DNA from 4 places in the Bradyrhizobium sp. BR 1433 genome. Region 4 is predicted to be linked to each of the others. Evidence: predicted binding sites of a transcription regulator. Region 4 holds the regulator's gene; each other region holds the start of a gene.
The links. Region 4 encodes PhoB, which activates phosphate uptake and scavenging genes when phosphate is short. Its sites were predicted from a motif close to TGTCATNNANCTGTCAT; they were not measured.

Region 1: ACSKB9_RS06140 (phospholipase C) is a predicted target of PhoB. The motif match lies at 1,598-1,614, and genes of this name have one in related genera.
Region 2: ACSKB9_RS23600 (alkaline phosphatase) is a predicted target of PhoB. The motif match lies at 2,101-2,117, and genes of this name have one in related genera.
Region 3: ugpB (sn-glycerol-3-phosphate ABC transporter substrate-binding protein UgpB) is a predicted target of PhoB. The motif match lies at 1,802-1,818, and genes of this name have one in related genera.

The regions. Positions count from the first base shown of each region.
Region 1 covers NZ_JBPUGG010000001.1:1,206,309-1,210,184, reverse strand. The annotation lists gene hydA (dihydropyrimidinase) at 1-271, shown strand, start outside; gene ACSKB9_RS06145 (alpha/beta fold hydrolase) at 318-1,241, shown strand; gene ACSKB9_RS06140 (phospholipase C) at 1,691-3,337, shown strand; gene ACSKB9_RS06135 (cytochrome c peroxidase) at 3,447-3,876, shown strand, end outside.
Region 2 covers NZ_JBPUGG010000001.1:4,893,729-4,897,604, reverse strand. The annotation lists gene argG (argininosuccinate synthase) at 1-845, shown strand, start outside; gene ACSKB9_RS23610 (TetR/AcrR family transcriptional regulator) at 1,014-1,601, opposite strand; gene ACSKB9_RS23605 (hypothetical protein) at 1,698-2,063, shown strand; gene ACSKB9_RS23600 (alkaline phosphatase) at 2,174-3,876, shown strand, end outside.
Region 3 covers NZ_JBPUGG010000001.1:5,147,845-5,151,720, reverse strand. The annotation lists gene ACSKB9_RS24880 (organic hydroperoxide resistance protein) at 1-191, shown strand, start outside; gene ACSKB9_RS24875 (CaiB/BaiF CoA transferase family protein) at 381-1,586, shown strand; gene ugpB (sn-glycerol-3-phosphate ABC transporter substrate-binding protein UgpB) at 1,874-3,190, shown strand; gene ugpA (sn-glycerol-3-phosphate ABC transporter permease UgpA) at 3,355-3,876, shown strand, end outside.
Region 4 covers NZ_JBPUGG010000001.1:4,269,227-4,273,102, reverse strand. The annotation lists gene pstB (phosphate ABC transporter ATP-binding protein PstB) at 1-797, shown strand, start outside; gene phoU (phosphate signaling complex protein PhoU) at 904-1,620, shown strand; gene phoB (phosphate regulon transcriptional regulator PhoB) at 1,766-2,476, shown strand; gene ACSKB9_RS20820 (GcrA family cell cycle regulator) at 2,669-3,181, opposite strand; gene ACSKB9_RS20815 (aspartate aminotransferase family protein) at 3,669-3,876, shown strand, end outside.

The sequences.
Region 1 (3,876 bases), 3.1 Mb from region 4:
CGGCCTCTATCCGCGCAAGGGTACCATCGCGGTCGGCTCGGATGCTGACATCGCGCTGTGGGACCCGAAGCGCAAGGTGACGATCCGTCACGAGTTGATCCACGACGGCGCGGACTACACGCCCTATGAGGGGCTCGAGGTCACGGGCTGGCCGGTGCTGACCATGGTGCGCGGCAAGGTCGTCGTCGATAACGGTACGCTCATTGGCGGCAAGGACCACGGCACCTATCTGCCCCGCGCCAAGCCGCCGAAGGCCGCGACCATTCCGTAACGCGACCAAATCCGTAACAAGCAAAGAGAGAAGGCAGGAGATCAACATGCCCTATGCTGTGACAGACGACGGAATGCGGCTCTATTTCGAGGAGACCGGATCGGGGCATCCGGTGATCCTGGTTCACGAGTTCGCCGGCGACTTGCGCAGCTACGAGCCGCAGATGCGGCACTTCGGCAAGCGCTTCCGGACCATCGCCTACAATGCGCGCGGCTTTCCGCCGTCGGATGTGCCGGAGCAGGTCTCGTCCTATTCGCAGGCGCGCGCCGCCGACGATATCCTGGCGGTGCTCGATCATATCGGCGCGCCGAAGGCGCATATCGTCGGTCTGTCGATGGGCGGCTTTGCGACGCTGCATTTCGGATTACGTCACCCTGATCGGGCGCTGTCGCTATGCATCGGTGGCTGCGGCTACGGCGCCGAGCTCGATAAGCGCGAGACGTTTCGCGCCGAGGCCGACGTGATCGCGGGCATGATCCGCAAGGAGGGCATGCCGACCTTCGCCGAGCGCTACGCCTACGGGCCGACCCGCGTGCAGTACGAGAACAAGGACCCGCGCGGCCATGCCGAGTTCAAGGCCATGCTGGCCGAGCATTCGGCGGTGGGATCGGCCAACACCCAGCAGGGCGTACAGAAGGAGCGCCCTTCGCTCTACACGCTGGTCGACGAGATGAAGCGGATCAAGGTGCCGACGCTGATCATCACCGGCGACGAGGATTGGCCTTGCCTGCTGCCGGGCATCCTGATGAAGCAGAGCATCCCGTCGGCCGCGCTCGCGGTGATGCCGAACTGCGGCCACGCCATCAACATCGAGGAGCCCGACGAATACAACCGGATCGTCGGCGAATTCCTGGCGCAGGTCGAGAGCGGCCGCTGGCCGCAGCGCGATCCGCGCGCGGTCAGTGCTTCGATCACGGGAATTCAGTGCTTCGATCACGGGAATGAAGGGGTAGGCTTCACGCCGAGTTGAATCGCGGCCTTCACCCGCCACCAGACCAAGCATCCGCGCTTTTCGGGACACACCCCCGGAAAGCGCGGATTTTTTTCGGGCGTGAGCAAGCCGCGACAGCCGGCGGTGCACAACCTGTTCGCATGATTGCTGACTGCTGCAGTCATCTCCAACGCGATCCTTTCAATTCCAAGTCTCGTGACCGAAGCCGCGTCCACGGATAGCCGCTCGCGTGAGGAGTAACGTCTGCCATGCGCGCAAAGATTGGTCCCCCGATATCTGCAACCGATGCGGACATGAGCGCGCATCATCGTTCGTCGCATTCATTCGACCGACACAGCGCTGTCATCGGTGGTGGATAACTTGTCGCAGGTCGACGTCATAAATCCTTAAAAATAAAAAGGGGCACTACGGTGAAAGCCAAATTTCTTTCGACGGTCGGAGTTTGTCTGGTTGCTGCCGCTGCGGTGATGTGCAGCGCCGCCGCTCAGGACGACAACAAGGGCAATAGCGGCCACGATCATCATCCGCACGACATCCACACCCAAACGCCGATCAAGCATCTCGTCGTCATCTTCAACGAGAACCGCTCGTTCGATCACTACTTCGCAACCTACCCGGTTGCGACCAACCCGAGCGGCTCGATTCCGTTCACGGCGAAGCCGCATACGCCGAAGGTCAACAACCTCGCCAGCGCCAATCTGTTGACCAACAACCCGAACAACAACCCGGCCAACGGCACCGGCGCAACCAATCCGTTCCGCCTCGACCGCACCCAGGCCAACACCAAGTCGCAGAACCACGCCTACACGCCCGAGCAGCAGGCAGTCGACAACGGCAAGGAAGACCTGTTTCCGAAATTCACCGGTCGCGGCACCGCCGGCGGCGTCGGCGCGTTCGGCACCAACGGGCAGGTGATGGGCTATTTCGACGGCAACACCGTCACCGCGTTCTGGAATTATGCCCAGAACTTCGCGATGAGCGACAACAGCTGGACCGACACCTTTGGTCCGTCGACGCCCGGCGCGCTCGAGGTGATCTCCGGTCAGACCAACGGCGCGCAGAACATCGTCGGCTCGTCATCGTCGATCGCCGACGGCCAGGGCGGCCTGACGCTGATCGGTGATACCGACCCTGCCTACGATGCCTGCTCGAGCACGACCAGCCAGGTCCTGATGACCAGCAAGAACATCGGCGACCTGCTCAATGCCGAGCAGATTAGCTGGGGCAGCTTCATGGGCGGCTTCGACCTGACGCTCAAGAACAGCAACGGCACCACCAACTGCGGCCGCAGCACGTTCTCGAGCAACGTCAACGGCACCGTCGTGGACTACATCCCGCACCACGCCTGGTTCCAGTACTACAAGTCGACCGCGAACCCGACCCATGCGCGGCCGAGCTCGGTGAATGCGGTCGGACACTCCTATATGCCCGGCAGCAAGACGCTCGATCCGGCCAATCATGCCTACGATCTCGAGGACTTCTATGCTTCGGTGAAGGCCGGCAACTTCCCGGCCGTCTCCTACATCAAGATGCCGGCCTATCAGGACGGTCATCCTGGCAACTCCGATCCGCTCGATGAGCAGGCCGGCAATGTCGAGCTGATCAACTTCCTGCAGAAGCAGAAGGAGTGGGGCGAGACCGCCGTCATCGTCACCTATGACGACTCCGACGGCTGGTACGACCACCAGTACCTTGCACCGATCAGCGCCTCGTATGATCCCACCGCCGACCAGGTCAACGGTCCCGGCCAGTGCGGTCGCGGTATCGGCAGGCAGACGCCGCCGAACGGCCTCAACGGCCAGCCGGTAAACGGCCGCTGCGGTCCCGGTACGCGTGTCCCGTTCCTGGTGATCTCGCCCTTCGCCAAGCGGAATTACGTCAGCCACACCCGCATCTCGCAGGCCTCCGTCGTTCGCTTCATCGAGGACAACTGGCTGCACGGCCAGCGTCTCGGCGGCGGCTCGTTCGACGACAACGTCGAATCGATCGCCGACATGTTCGACTTCGAGCGCGGCCACGGCCAGGACCACGAGTACCGGCAGGACACGCTGTTTCTCGATCCGACCGCCGGCACCGTCATCGTCAGCGCGCCGGACGATCACCATCACCACTAACGCCCTTCGGTTCTGATCCAATCAGAACCGAAGCTCTGCCCTGACGCGTTCTGCTCGCGCGAACTGGTCTCCAGTTCGCGCGAAAACGCTTAACGACACTGGATCTGATATGAATGGCCGCACCTTGTGGCTTCTCGGCGCCGGCCTGCTGTGCATGGCCGGCGCCGTTGCGGCCGTCGAGACGCAGGGACTTCCGGGGACCAATCCGAACCCGGTGCAGCTCAGGCGTCCGCCTGTTGCTCCGCTGTCCGCCATGGCGCAGCTCGGCCAGAAGATTTTTTTCGACGCGTCGCTGTCCTCGTCGGGCGCATTGTCATGCGCGTCCTGTCACAGTCCGGACCACGCCTATGGGCCACCCAATGATGGGCCGGTGATGCTCGGCGGGCCCGCGCAATCCCGGCAAGGGACACGCGCCGTGCCGGGCCTGACCTATCTCGAGCGGCAGCCGAATTTCAGCATCGGGCCGGAAAAGGACGAAGACGACAATGTCGTCGACTTCGCGCAACTGGCCGCGCTCGGCCAGCAGGCTCCGCGCGCCA
Region 2 (3,876 bases), 620 kb from region 4:
AGCTCGGCGGCCGCGCCGAGATGTCGGCCTTCATGACCGCGCAAGGCTTCGCCTACAAGATGAGCGCGGAGAAGGCGTATTCGACCGACAGCAATCTGCTCGGCGCGACGCATGAGGCCAAGGATCTCGAGAGCCTTGCGAGCGGCATCACCATCGTCAACCCGATCATGGGCGTGCCGTTCTGGCGCGCCGATTGCGACGTCAAGGCCGAGAAGGTCGTGGTGCGGTTCGAGGAGGGCCAGCCGGTCGCGCTGAACGGCAAGACGTTTGCCGATCCGGTCGCGCTGTTCCTCGAAGCCAATGCGATCGGCGGCCGCCACGGCCTCGGCATGAGCGACCAGATCGAGAACCGCATCATCGAAGCCAAGAGCCGCGGCATCTACGAGGCGCCCGGCATGGCGCTGCTGCACATCGCCTATGAGCGTCTCGTCACCGGCATCCACAATGAGGATACCATCGAGCAGTACCGCATCAGCGGCATGCGGCTCGGCCGCTTGCTCTATCAGGGCCGCTGGTTCGATTCGCAGGCCTTGATGCTGCGCGAGACCGCGCAGCGCTGGGTGGCGCGGGCCGTCACCGGCGAGGTGACGCTCGAGCTGCGCCGCGGCAACGACTACTCGATATCAAACACCGAGAGCCCGAACCTGACCTACGCGCCGGACCGGCTCAGCATGGAGAAGGTCGAGGACGCCGCCTTCACGCCGGCCGACCGCATCGGCCAGCTGACGATGCGCAACCTCGACATTGCTGACACCCGCGCCAAGCTCGGCCTGTACAACAAGACTGGCCTCATCTCGAGCGGCGAAGGCTCGCAGATCTTCCAGCTCGAGAACGACAAGGACTGAGGCGGCAAGTCGCGCCGCAAATTCGCTGTCGTCCCGGCGAAGGCCGGGACCCATAACCACGACCTTCAATTGTTGCGAAACGCTGGGGCCACAGCGCGCTTCGACAACGATACCCGGTGATAACGGGTCCCGGCCTTCGCCGGGACGACGTGGGCAGGGAGTCTTTGCCTACTTCACCCTCAGCGCATCGAGCAGCGAGCGGAAGGCGCGCGCGTAATCGGTGCCGGTCTTGCCGATGTCCGGCCCCGCGGAGACCGCGACCGCGGCTTCCGTCACCGCGCCGAGCAGCAGCCGCGCCAGCGGCTCGATCGGCTGCTTGGCGATCACGCCGGCCTCCATCGCGGCCGCCAGCGCGCGCGGGAACTTGCCGCCGAAATGTTTCGCGTCGATCTCGCGCCAGCGTTCCCAGCCCAGCACGGCGGGGCCGTCGCGCAAGATGATCTGGCCGGTCGGGCCTTTCGAGCACGCCGCGAAATAGCCCTGCGTGCCCGCCGCCATCGCCGCCAGCGGATCGTTCTCGGTGCGCGAGATGCGGTCGAGATCGGCGACGAGGTCGATCGACACCTGCTCGAACACCGCCTCGAACACCGCCTCCTTGGTCGCGAAGTGATGATAGACCGCGCCCTTGGCGACACGCGCGCCGGCGGCGATGTCGTCCATCGTCGCAGCGGCGAAGCCGCGCTCGCCAAAAATGCGCCGCGCCGCCTTGACGATGGCGGCTCTGGTTTTCTCGCGCCGTTCGGCCTGGGTTGCCATGGCGCATCTCTAGCCCAGTTCCAGACGCAAGCCAATTGACTTACCGACTACCAGTCGATAAATACCGACTATAAGTCGGTAAATGGAGAATGCCCGATGCCCTCGCTTAGGACGTTGCAAGCCTTCGCCGACACGGTCGAGTCCAACGACCATGTCGGCGCGATCAGGAACTTCTATTCAGTCGATGCCCGCACCCAGGAGAATGACGGCGAGTGGCGGGTCGGCCGCGAGGCGCTGGCGGCGCGCGAGGCGGCGGTGCTGGCCGCGGTCGCCGGCGTCAAGACCACGCGGCTCGGGCCGCTCCTGCTCGACGGCGATCATTCGGCGATCTGCTGGCGCTTCGAATTCACCGGCAAGGACGGCAAGGTCCGCAGCATGGAGGAGGTCGCCTGGCAGACCTGGCGCGGCGAGGAGCTCGTCGAAGAGCGCTTCTTCTACGATCCGCAGCAGATGGCGCGCTGAAATCGCGCTGGTCCTTGCGGCAATACGCCCCGGCGCGCCTCATTGCGCCGTCATCTGCCGCCACTAGCCTTCGCCCGATGCGCATGATGCGCGAGGGCGGAGCATCGATCATGATCAGGTCAGTGGCCGGTATGGCCGTCACGCTGGCGTTGTCGGCAGCGCCGGCGTTCGCCCAGACGATCTATCCGATCGATCGCGCCGATATCCTCGTCGGCGCCAAATTCGACTTCAAGGTCGAGCTTCCGGGGGTGGTCGATCAAGCAAAGCTCAAGGTCACGCTGAACGGCGCGGACTATGCCGCGGTGTTCGGCCAGGGCGGCACATTCACCGCGCGCGAGGCCGGCCGGGAGCAGTCGGCGCTGTTGCTGCGCGATGTCTCGCTCGCCAAGCCCGGGCAGGTCGCTGTCGAAGTCAGCGACGGCACGCAGAGCCGGACCGTGACCTGGACCGTCTACGACACCGGGCCGCGCAAGGCCAGGAACGTGATCCTGTTCATCGGCGACGGGATGTCGCCGTCGCATCGCGTCGCCGCACGAATCCTCTCCAAGGGAATCGCGGAGGGCAAGAGCCGCGGCAAGCTCGCGATCGACGACATGCCGCATATGGCGTTGGTCGCGACGGCGGGCTCGGACTCGATCATCACCGATTCGGCGAATGCCGCGAGCGCTTACGCCACCGGCCACAAGGCCGCGGTCAATGCGCTCGGTGTCTATGCCGATCGCACGCCCGATCAGCTCGACGATCCCAGGGTCGAGACAATCGCGAGCCTCGCCAAGCGCCGGGCGGGCCTCGCCATCGGTATCGTGACCAACACCGAGGTCGAGGATGCGACCCCGGCGGCGATCGTTGCGCATACCCGCCGCCGCGCCGCCTATGACGCGATCGTCGCGCAATATTTCGACGCGAAGCCCGACGTGCTGATGGGCGGCGGCTCCGCGAACTTCCTGCCGCAATCCACGTCCGGATCGAAACGCAAGGATAATGTCGATTATCTCGCGCGCTTCCGCGATGCCGGCTATCCGGTCGCAACCACCGCAAGCGAACTCGCCACGCTCGCGGCCAAACCTGATACCCACCAATTGCTCGGCCTGTTCGCCGCCGGCAACATGGACGGCGCGCTCGACCGCAAGTTCCTGAAGGGAGGCGGCGTCAAGAAATTCCCCGCACAGCCGGACCTGACCGAGCAGGTCCAGGCCGCGCTCACAGTGTTGTCGAAACACGAGGCCGGTTTCTTCCTGATGGTCGAGTCCGGCCTGATCGACAAATACGCCCATCTGCTCGACATGGAGCGCGCGGTCTACGACACCATCATGCTCGACAATGCGGTGCGGCTCGCAAAGGACTGGGCGAAAGCGCGCAACGACGACACGCTGATCCTGGTCGTGGCCGATCACAACCATCCGAACAGCCTGGTCGGCACCATCAATGACGACATGGCGGCGACACCCAACGTGCCGCTGCGCGAGCGCGTCGGCGTCTACGAGAAAGCCGGCTTCCCGAATTATCCGGCGCCGGACGCCGAAGGTTGTCCCTCACGCGTCGACGTCAGCCGGCGGCTTGCGATCTTCTCGGCCAGCCTGCCGGATCACTACGAGACGTTCCGCCCGAAGCTCGACGATCCGAACGAGCCGACCGTGAAGGGCGACCAGCCCGACACGTTCAAGGCCAATGACAAGTACAAGGATGTCCCCGGCGTCGTGCTGCGGTTCGGCAATCTGCCGGCGATGATCGGCGCCAGCGTGCATTCCGGCGAGGATGTCATCCTCACCGCGACCGGACCGGGCAGCGAGCGTGTCCATGGCTCGATGGACAA
Region 3 (3,876 bases), 880 kb from region 4:
CCTCGGTGACCTCGACGGTCGGCATCGGCCCGCGCTCGGAAGGCGGCTTCGGCCTCGCCGTCGAGCTCGCGGTGTCGCTGCCCGGCCTTGCGCGCAACGATGCCGAAGCGCTGGTCGAGAAGGCCCACCATGTGCGCCCCTATTCCAACGCGACCCGCGGCAATGTCGACGTCAAGCTGAGCGTCGTCTAATTCCACATCACGCAATGGTCCGCCGCAACACGTGGCGGACCATTGCTCTTTCAGCGGCTGGTTCGCTTGGCGAACGCATGCGCCGCCTGCTGCATGGGCCTGCGCCGACGGAAGCATTGCTGCCCCGGCTGAAGACCGTTAGCTCTGGGACCCTCGTTATCTGATCCCAACTGAGCGAAGGTTGCTTCCATGAATACCCCAGCGGCTACGGGCGCGATGACCGGCCTGCGCGTGATCGATCTGACGCGCGTGCTCGGCGGTCCGTATCGCACCCAGATTCTCGCCGACCACGGCGCCGACGTGATCAAGGTCGAGCCGCCCGCCGGCGACGAGGTGCGGGACTGGGGTCCTCCCTTCCACGAAGAAGACGCGGCCTATTTCGTCGGCATCAACCGCAACAAGCGCTCGATCGGCCTCGACCTCGCTTCCGAGGGCGGGCGTGCGGTGCTGATCAAGATGCTCGAGACCGCCGACGTGCTGATCGAGAATTTCAAGCCGGGCACGCTCGACAAATGGGGCATCGGCAACGACGTGCTGCGCGCGAAATTTCCGCGCCTCGTGCATTGCCGGATCTCCGGCTTCGGCGCCGACGGCCCGCGCGGCGGCAATCCCGGCTATGACGCGATCATCCAGGCGATGACCGGCATGATCGCGGCGACCGGCTCGCCGGAGAGCGGCCCGATGCGGATCGGCGTGCCGCTGGTCGACATCACCACCGGGCTCTACGCCACGATCGGCATCCTGATGGCGCTGTCGGAGCGGCAGCGGTCGGGGCTCGGCCAGTTCATCGAGACGACGCTGTACGAGACCGGGCTCGCGATCATGCATCCGCACACCGCGAATTACTTCATGCACGGCAAGCCGCCGTCGCTCACCGGCAACGAGCATCCCAACCTCGTTCCTTACGCGATCTTCCCGACCAAGACCGACAACATCTTCATCGGCGTCGGCAATGACGGAACCTTCCGCAAGCTCGCCAAGGAGATTGGCAAGCCCGAGCTCGGCACTGATCCGCGCTTTGCCCGCAACAAGGACCGCATCGCCAACCGCGATGCGCTCCGCGTCGAGCTGGCTGCGGTGTTCAGCCAGCACGAGGCCGAGCCGCTGTGCAACCGGCTGCTCGCCGCCGGCCTGCCGGCGGGCCCGGTGCAGAAGATCGACCAGGCGCTGACCAACCCGCACACCATTCATCGCGGCGACATCATCGAGAAGGATTGGTACAAGGGCGTCGCCTCGCCGATCCGCCTCGAACGCACCAAGCCGAACCTGCGCCGCACGCCGCCGAAGTTCAGCCAGCACGCCGCGGAAGTGCTCGGCGAATTCGGCTACTCGAAGGACGAGATCAACGGCCTGGTTGAAAAGGGCGTGGTCTGCGGTCCCCAGCGCAAGCGCTAAAGGCGTTTTGAGCCTGTTCCGCACGTGATTGCGGGATGGAGATCAGTTCGCGTCAGGACAAAGCTGATGCGTCGGCCCGTCGAACCGGCCGACGCATCAACACTGCGGTGCAGCGTCGCGGCCGGCGTTGCACCGCACGGATGCGGCTGCGGTCTTCGCCTTTTTTACCGCTTCCCTTCGCTTCGGCTTCCCCCTACCATGACTTTCGTTTATACGGTCATTCGAACGTCATCCGGCGCTGATAACGCGCGCAACGAAAGACGACGTTCCAATTGGGAGGGGTTTTGATGTTCTTTCGACGACTAGGCGCTGCCGCGGCAGCCGCTGCCGCGCTTGCATTCGCGTCGCCCGCGTTCGCGGTGACCGAGATCCAGTGGTGGCACGCGATGACCGGCGCCAACAACGACGTCATCGTCAAGCTGGCCAACGACTTCAACACCTCGCAATCCGACTACAAGGTGATCCCGACCTACAAGGGCGGCTACGCCGACACCATGAACGCCGGCATCGCCGCGTTCCGCGCCGGCAACGCGCCGCATATCATGCAGGTGTTCGAGGTCGGCACCGCGACGATGATGGCCGCCACCGGCGCCGTCAAACCGGTCTACAAGCTGATGGCCGACGCCGGCGAGAAGTTCGATCCGGGCGTCTATTTGCCCGCGATCACCGGCTACTACTCGACCTCCAAGGGCGAGATGCTGTCGTTCCCCTTCAATTCGTCGTCGACGGTGATGTGGATCAATCTCGATGCGCTGAAGAAGGCCAACATCGCGGAGATTCCGAAGACCTGGCCGCAAGTGTTCGACGACGCCAAGAAGCTGAAGGCGGCCGGCTACGCCACCTGCGGCTTCTCCGGCTCCTGGGTGACCTGGGTCAATCTCGAGCAGCTCTCGGCCTGGCACAACGTGCCGCTCGCCAGCAAGGCCAACGGCCTCGACGGCTTCGACACCGTGCTCGAGTTCAACGGTCCGCTGCAGGTCAAGCATCTCGAGAACCTCGTCGAGCTGCAGAAGGACAAGACCTACGACTATGCCGGCCGCACCAACACCGGCGAGGGCCGCTTCACCTCGGGCGAGTGTCCGATCTACCTGACCTCGTCGGCCTTCTTCGGCAACGTCAAGGCGCAGGCCAAGTTCAACTTCACCGCGGCGCCGATGCCGTATTATCCCGACGTCAAGGGCGCGCCGCAGAACTCGATCATCGGCGGCGCCTCGCTCTGGGTGATGGGCGGCAAGTCGGCCGAGGAATACAAGGGCGTGGCCAAGTTCCTGACCTTCCTCTCGGACACCGACCGCCAAATCTGGATCCACAAGGCCTCGGGCTATCTGCCGATCACCAAGGCGGCCTACGCCAAGGCCAAGGAAGAGGGCTTCTACAAGGACCAGCCCTATCTCGAGACCCCGCTGCTCGAGCTCACCAACAAGGAGCCGACCGCGAATTCCCGCGGCCTGCGCCTCGGCAACATGGTGCAGCTGCGCGACATGTGGTCGGAGGAGATCGAGCAGGCGCTGGCCGGCAAGAAGACCGCCAAACAGGCGCTGGACGCCGCCGTCGAACGCGGCAACCAGATGCTGCGGCAGTTTGAAAAGACCGCCGTCCGCTGACATGATGCCTTCGGGCATGATCCGGAAAAGTGCGAAGCGGTTTTCCGAAAAGATCATGCCCAGACGACAAGCTAAAGCGCGATGACGATCCAACCTCATCTCATCGCGCTTTAGGGTCATCAACCGGCAGGCCGCACCCGCGGCCTGCCCTTTCTTCCGAGCCCATGCAAAAGCAAGCGATTTTCCAATCAAAGCTGTTGCCTTACGCGCTGGTTGCCCCGCAACTGGCGATCGTCCTGATCTTTTTCTACTGGCCGGCCGTGCAGGCGGTGATCCAATCCTTCCTGCTGCAGGACGCCTTCGGCCTTTCGACCACTTTCGTCTGGTTCGAGAACTATCTCGATCTGTTCAAGGAGCCGGCCTATTTCGCGGCGATCGTCCGCACCTTCGTGTTCTCGTTCGCGATCGCGGTCTCCTCGCTGTCCTTCGCGCTGCTGCTCGCGGTCATGGCTGACAGGCCTCTGCGCGGCTCGACGCTGTATCGCACGCTGCTGATCTGGCCCTATGCGGTGGCGCCGCCGGTGGTCGGCGTGCTCTGGGTGTTCATGCTGCACCCCTCGCTCGGCGTGCTGTCGCGCTATCTGCGCGCCATGGGCATCGACTGGAATCCGCTGCTCGACGGCGACCAGGCGGCGGCCCTGATCATCCTCGCCGCGGCATGGAAGCAGATCTCCTACAATTTCCTG
Region 4 (3,876 bases):
CGACTGCCGCAGGCCACGTTCCGCAGGTTCCGCTGCCGGAAGCGCCGCCGAAAGTCACGGTGCGCAATCTCAACTTCTATTACGGCGAGCACCACGCGCTGAAGAACATCAACCTGACGCTCGGCACCAACCGCGTCACGGCGTTCATCGGCCCGTCCGGCTGCGGCAAGTCGACCCTGCTGCGCATCTTCAACCGGATGTATGACCTGTATCCGGGCCAGCGCGCGGTCGGCCAGCTGATGCTGGACCAGACCAACATTCTCGACCCCAAGCTCGACCTCAACTTGTTGCGCGCGCGCGTCGGCATGGTGTTCCAGAAGCCGACGCCGTTCCCGATGACGATCTACGAGAACATCGCCTTCGGCATCCGCCTCTACGAGAAGATCTCGAAGTCCGAGATGGACGACCGGGTCGAGAAGGCGTTGCGCGGCGGCGCGCTTTGGAACGAGGTCAAGGACAAGCTGAACGCCTCCGGCCTGTCGCTCTCCGGCGGCCAGCAGCAGCGCCTGTGCATCGCGCGCACCGTGGCGGTGCGCCCCGAGGTGATCCTGTTCGACGAGCCGTGCTCGGCGCTCGACCCGATCTCGACCGCCAAGGTCGAGGAGCTGATCCAGGAGCTCTCCGAGGACTACACGATCGCGATCGTCACCCATAACATGCAGCAGGCGGCGCGCGTCTCCGACAAGACCGCCTTCATGTATCTCGGCGAGCTGATCGAGTTCGACGACACCAACAAGATCTTCACCTCACCGAGCGATCGGCGCACCCAGGACTACATCACCGGCCGGTTCGGTTGACCGGCGCATGATCCGGAAAAGTGGAAACCGGTTTTCCGATCAGGTCATGCTAAAATTCACGACACGATACCATGATCCCCGGGATCATGGTTGAGGGAGACAAGCGATGGCTTCTGAACATACCGCCAAGGCATTCGACAGCGACCTGCAGGAGTTGACCCGCCTGGTCGCCGAGATGGGCGGCCTGGTCGAACGGATGATTACCGAGTCGGTCGACGCGCTGATCCGTCGCGACGTCGCGCTCGGCAAGCGCGTGGTCGCCGCCGACATCGAGATCGACAATCTGCAGCGCAACATCGAAGAGCGCGCGGTGCTGACGATCGCCCGCCGCCAGCCGATGGCGATCGACCTGCGTGAGATCGTTAGCGCGATGCGCGTCGCCACCGACCTCGAGCGGATCGGCGACCTCGCCAAGAACATGGGCAAGCGCGTCGCGGCGTTGGAGAGCGATTTCCAGCCGCTGAAGCTGATCCGCGGCCTCGAGCACATGACCGACCTCGTGCTGTCGCAGGTCAAGTCGGTGCTCGACGCCTATGCCGCGCACGACCTGCCGGCGGCGATGAACGTCTGGAAGGGCGACGAGGAGGTCGATGCGATCTGCACCTCGCTGTTCCGCGAACTGCTCACCTACATGATGGAAGATCCGCGCAACATCTCGTTCTGCATCCATCTGATGTTCTGCGCCAAGAACATCGAGCGGATCGGCGATCACGCCACCAATATCGCCGAGACCGTGTTCTACATGATCGAGGGCCAGCAGATCACCGACAAGCGCCCGAAGGGCGACATGACCACTTTTGCCACCACGGTGCCGGGCAACTGAGGCATGATCGGCAAGCGCGGAACCGGCAAGAGCGAAACTGGATGATCCTCGCGACAACTCGTTTCCGCGGGGACTATGCTCGAGGAAGTAAGCGTTTCGGTTTGCGTCTGGGCAACGGATCACCACAGAGAAAGAACTTAGACCGATGAGCGCACGCATTCTGGTAGTCGAAGACGAGGAAGCGCTGACGACGCTGTTGCGCTACAATCTCGATGCGGAAGGCTACGATGTCGAGACGGTGGGGCGCGGCGACGATGCGGATACAAGGCTGAAGGAGCGCGTTCCCGACCTCGTGGTGCTCGACTGGATGTTGCCGGGCCTGTCCGGCATCGAGTTGTGCCGCCGCCTGCGGGCGCGGCCCGAGACCAAGCAGCTTCCGATCATCATGCTGACCGCGCGCGGCGAGGAAAGCGAGCGCGTGCGCGGGCTTGCCACCGGCGCCGACGATTACATCGTCAAGCCGTTCTCGGTGCCGGAGTTGCTGGCGCGGGTGAAAGGCCTCTTGCGCCGGGCCAGCCCGGAGCGGCTTGCGACCGTGCTGACCTATGGCGACATCGAGCTCGACCGCGAGAAGCGCCGCGTGGCGCGCTCGGGCCGTCCCATCGATCTCGGGCCGACCGAGTATCGCCTGCTCGAATTCTTCCTCGAGCATCCCGGCCGCGTGTTCAGCCGCGAGCAACTGCTCGACAGCGTCTGGGGCCGCGACATCTACATCGACGAGCGCACCGTCGACGTGCATATCGGCCGCCTGCGCAAGCTGCTCAATCCGGGCCGCGAGCAGGATCCGATCCGCACCGTGCGCGGCGCCGGCTACGCGCTCGACGACCGCTTTGCCAAGGCCGAGCCGCAGCCGTAACGGGCGTTGGCTTAGCCCCGGCCCATCCAGCGTCGTCATTGCGAGCGTAGCGAAGCAATCCATTTCACCGCAAACGCGGAACGATGGATTGCTTCGTCGCTAACGCTCCTCGCAATGACGGTGGAGGCCACAAAAAAATCCCCGCTTTCGCGGGGATTTGTTTTTGAGGTCTTCCGTCGTTTTCCCGAGTGCTCACTTGATCTGCGGTTTCGCCGACGGCCGGCGGCGATCAGCGGCGGGCTGGTAGGCGACGCGCGAGTGATGCGCGCAATAGGGCAGGCCGCCGAGCGCTTTGCCGCCGCAGAAGAAGAATTCCGGGCTCGAGGGATCGCCGACCGGCCAGTGACAGGTGGCCTCGTTGAGCTCGAGCAGCGACAGCCGCTGGCTCATCGGCACCACATTGTCGTAGGAGATCGGATCGGGCTCCATCTCGGCCTCGAAGGCGTGCGCCAGCGCGGTGTTGCCGCGCGAGACCGGGCGCGCCACCCGCATCATGTGCTGGGCGGGGCGGGCCTTGCGCTGCCGCGGCGCGGCCGTGGAGGGTGCCTTGGCGCGGCCGGAGAGGCCGAGCCGATGCACTTTGCCGATCACGGCGTTTCGCGTCACATTGCCAAGTTCCGCCGCGATCTGGCTGGCCGACAGGCCGGACTCCCAGAGCTTCTTCAGCTGCTCGACGCGATCGTCGGACCAGGTCAATACAGTCATCGCATTCTTCCCTTCGCGTAGCGCCGGCCAAGCATTGGAGCGGCGCTGCGAGCCAATCTGGACAAATATCCCTGCGGCCAGAATCCCTTAGCCCTCGCCGGGCACGGTGTTGCGCCCGAACGTTTACGCGAGACACAAAGGCTACTTAGAGGGTCCAGTACCGCCGCACGAGATGTCGTACCCGACAGGCCAAACGCTACAATATGGCGTGACTCTGGCGCAAGAGTCCGCGGCCGTGCGTCCACATGTTCCCACACAGTTAAGCGTTGCGATGAGGCTTTTCCACCGCACCGGAATGCCCCGGATTGCGCTCGTTTCGCATTGCAGGAAGGCCACTTCGTGGCGATTGACACTTACCGACCGCAGCATACAATGCCCGCCACGTGCCGCCCGCAAAGGCGGCCGTTTTGTTTTCCGAAGCTGGCCGTTGCTGCGCTGGCGTCAAGGCGCGCGGCAATTGTCGGCTCAAAAGCCGTCAGTGATCGCCATGACCAACGCTGCCACGTCGCATCTGCTCCCCGTCTTCGCCAGGGTCGATCTCGGTTTCGAGCGCGGTGAGGGCGCCTGGCTGATCGCAACCAACGGCGACCGCTATCTCGATTTCACCTCGGGCGTCGCGGTCAACGCGCTCGGGCACGCGCATCCGTATCTCGTCAAGGCGCTGCAGGAACAGGCGACCAAGCTCTGGCACATGT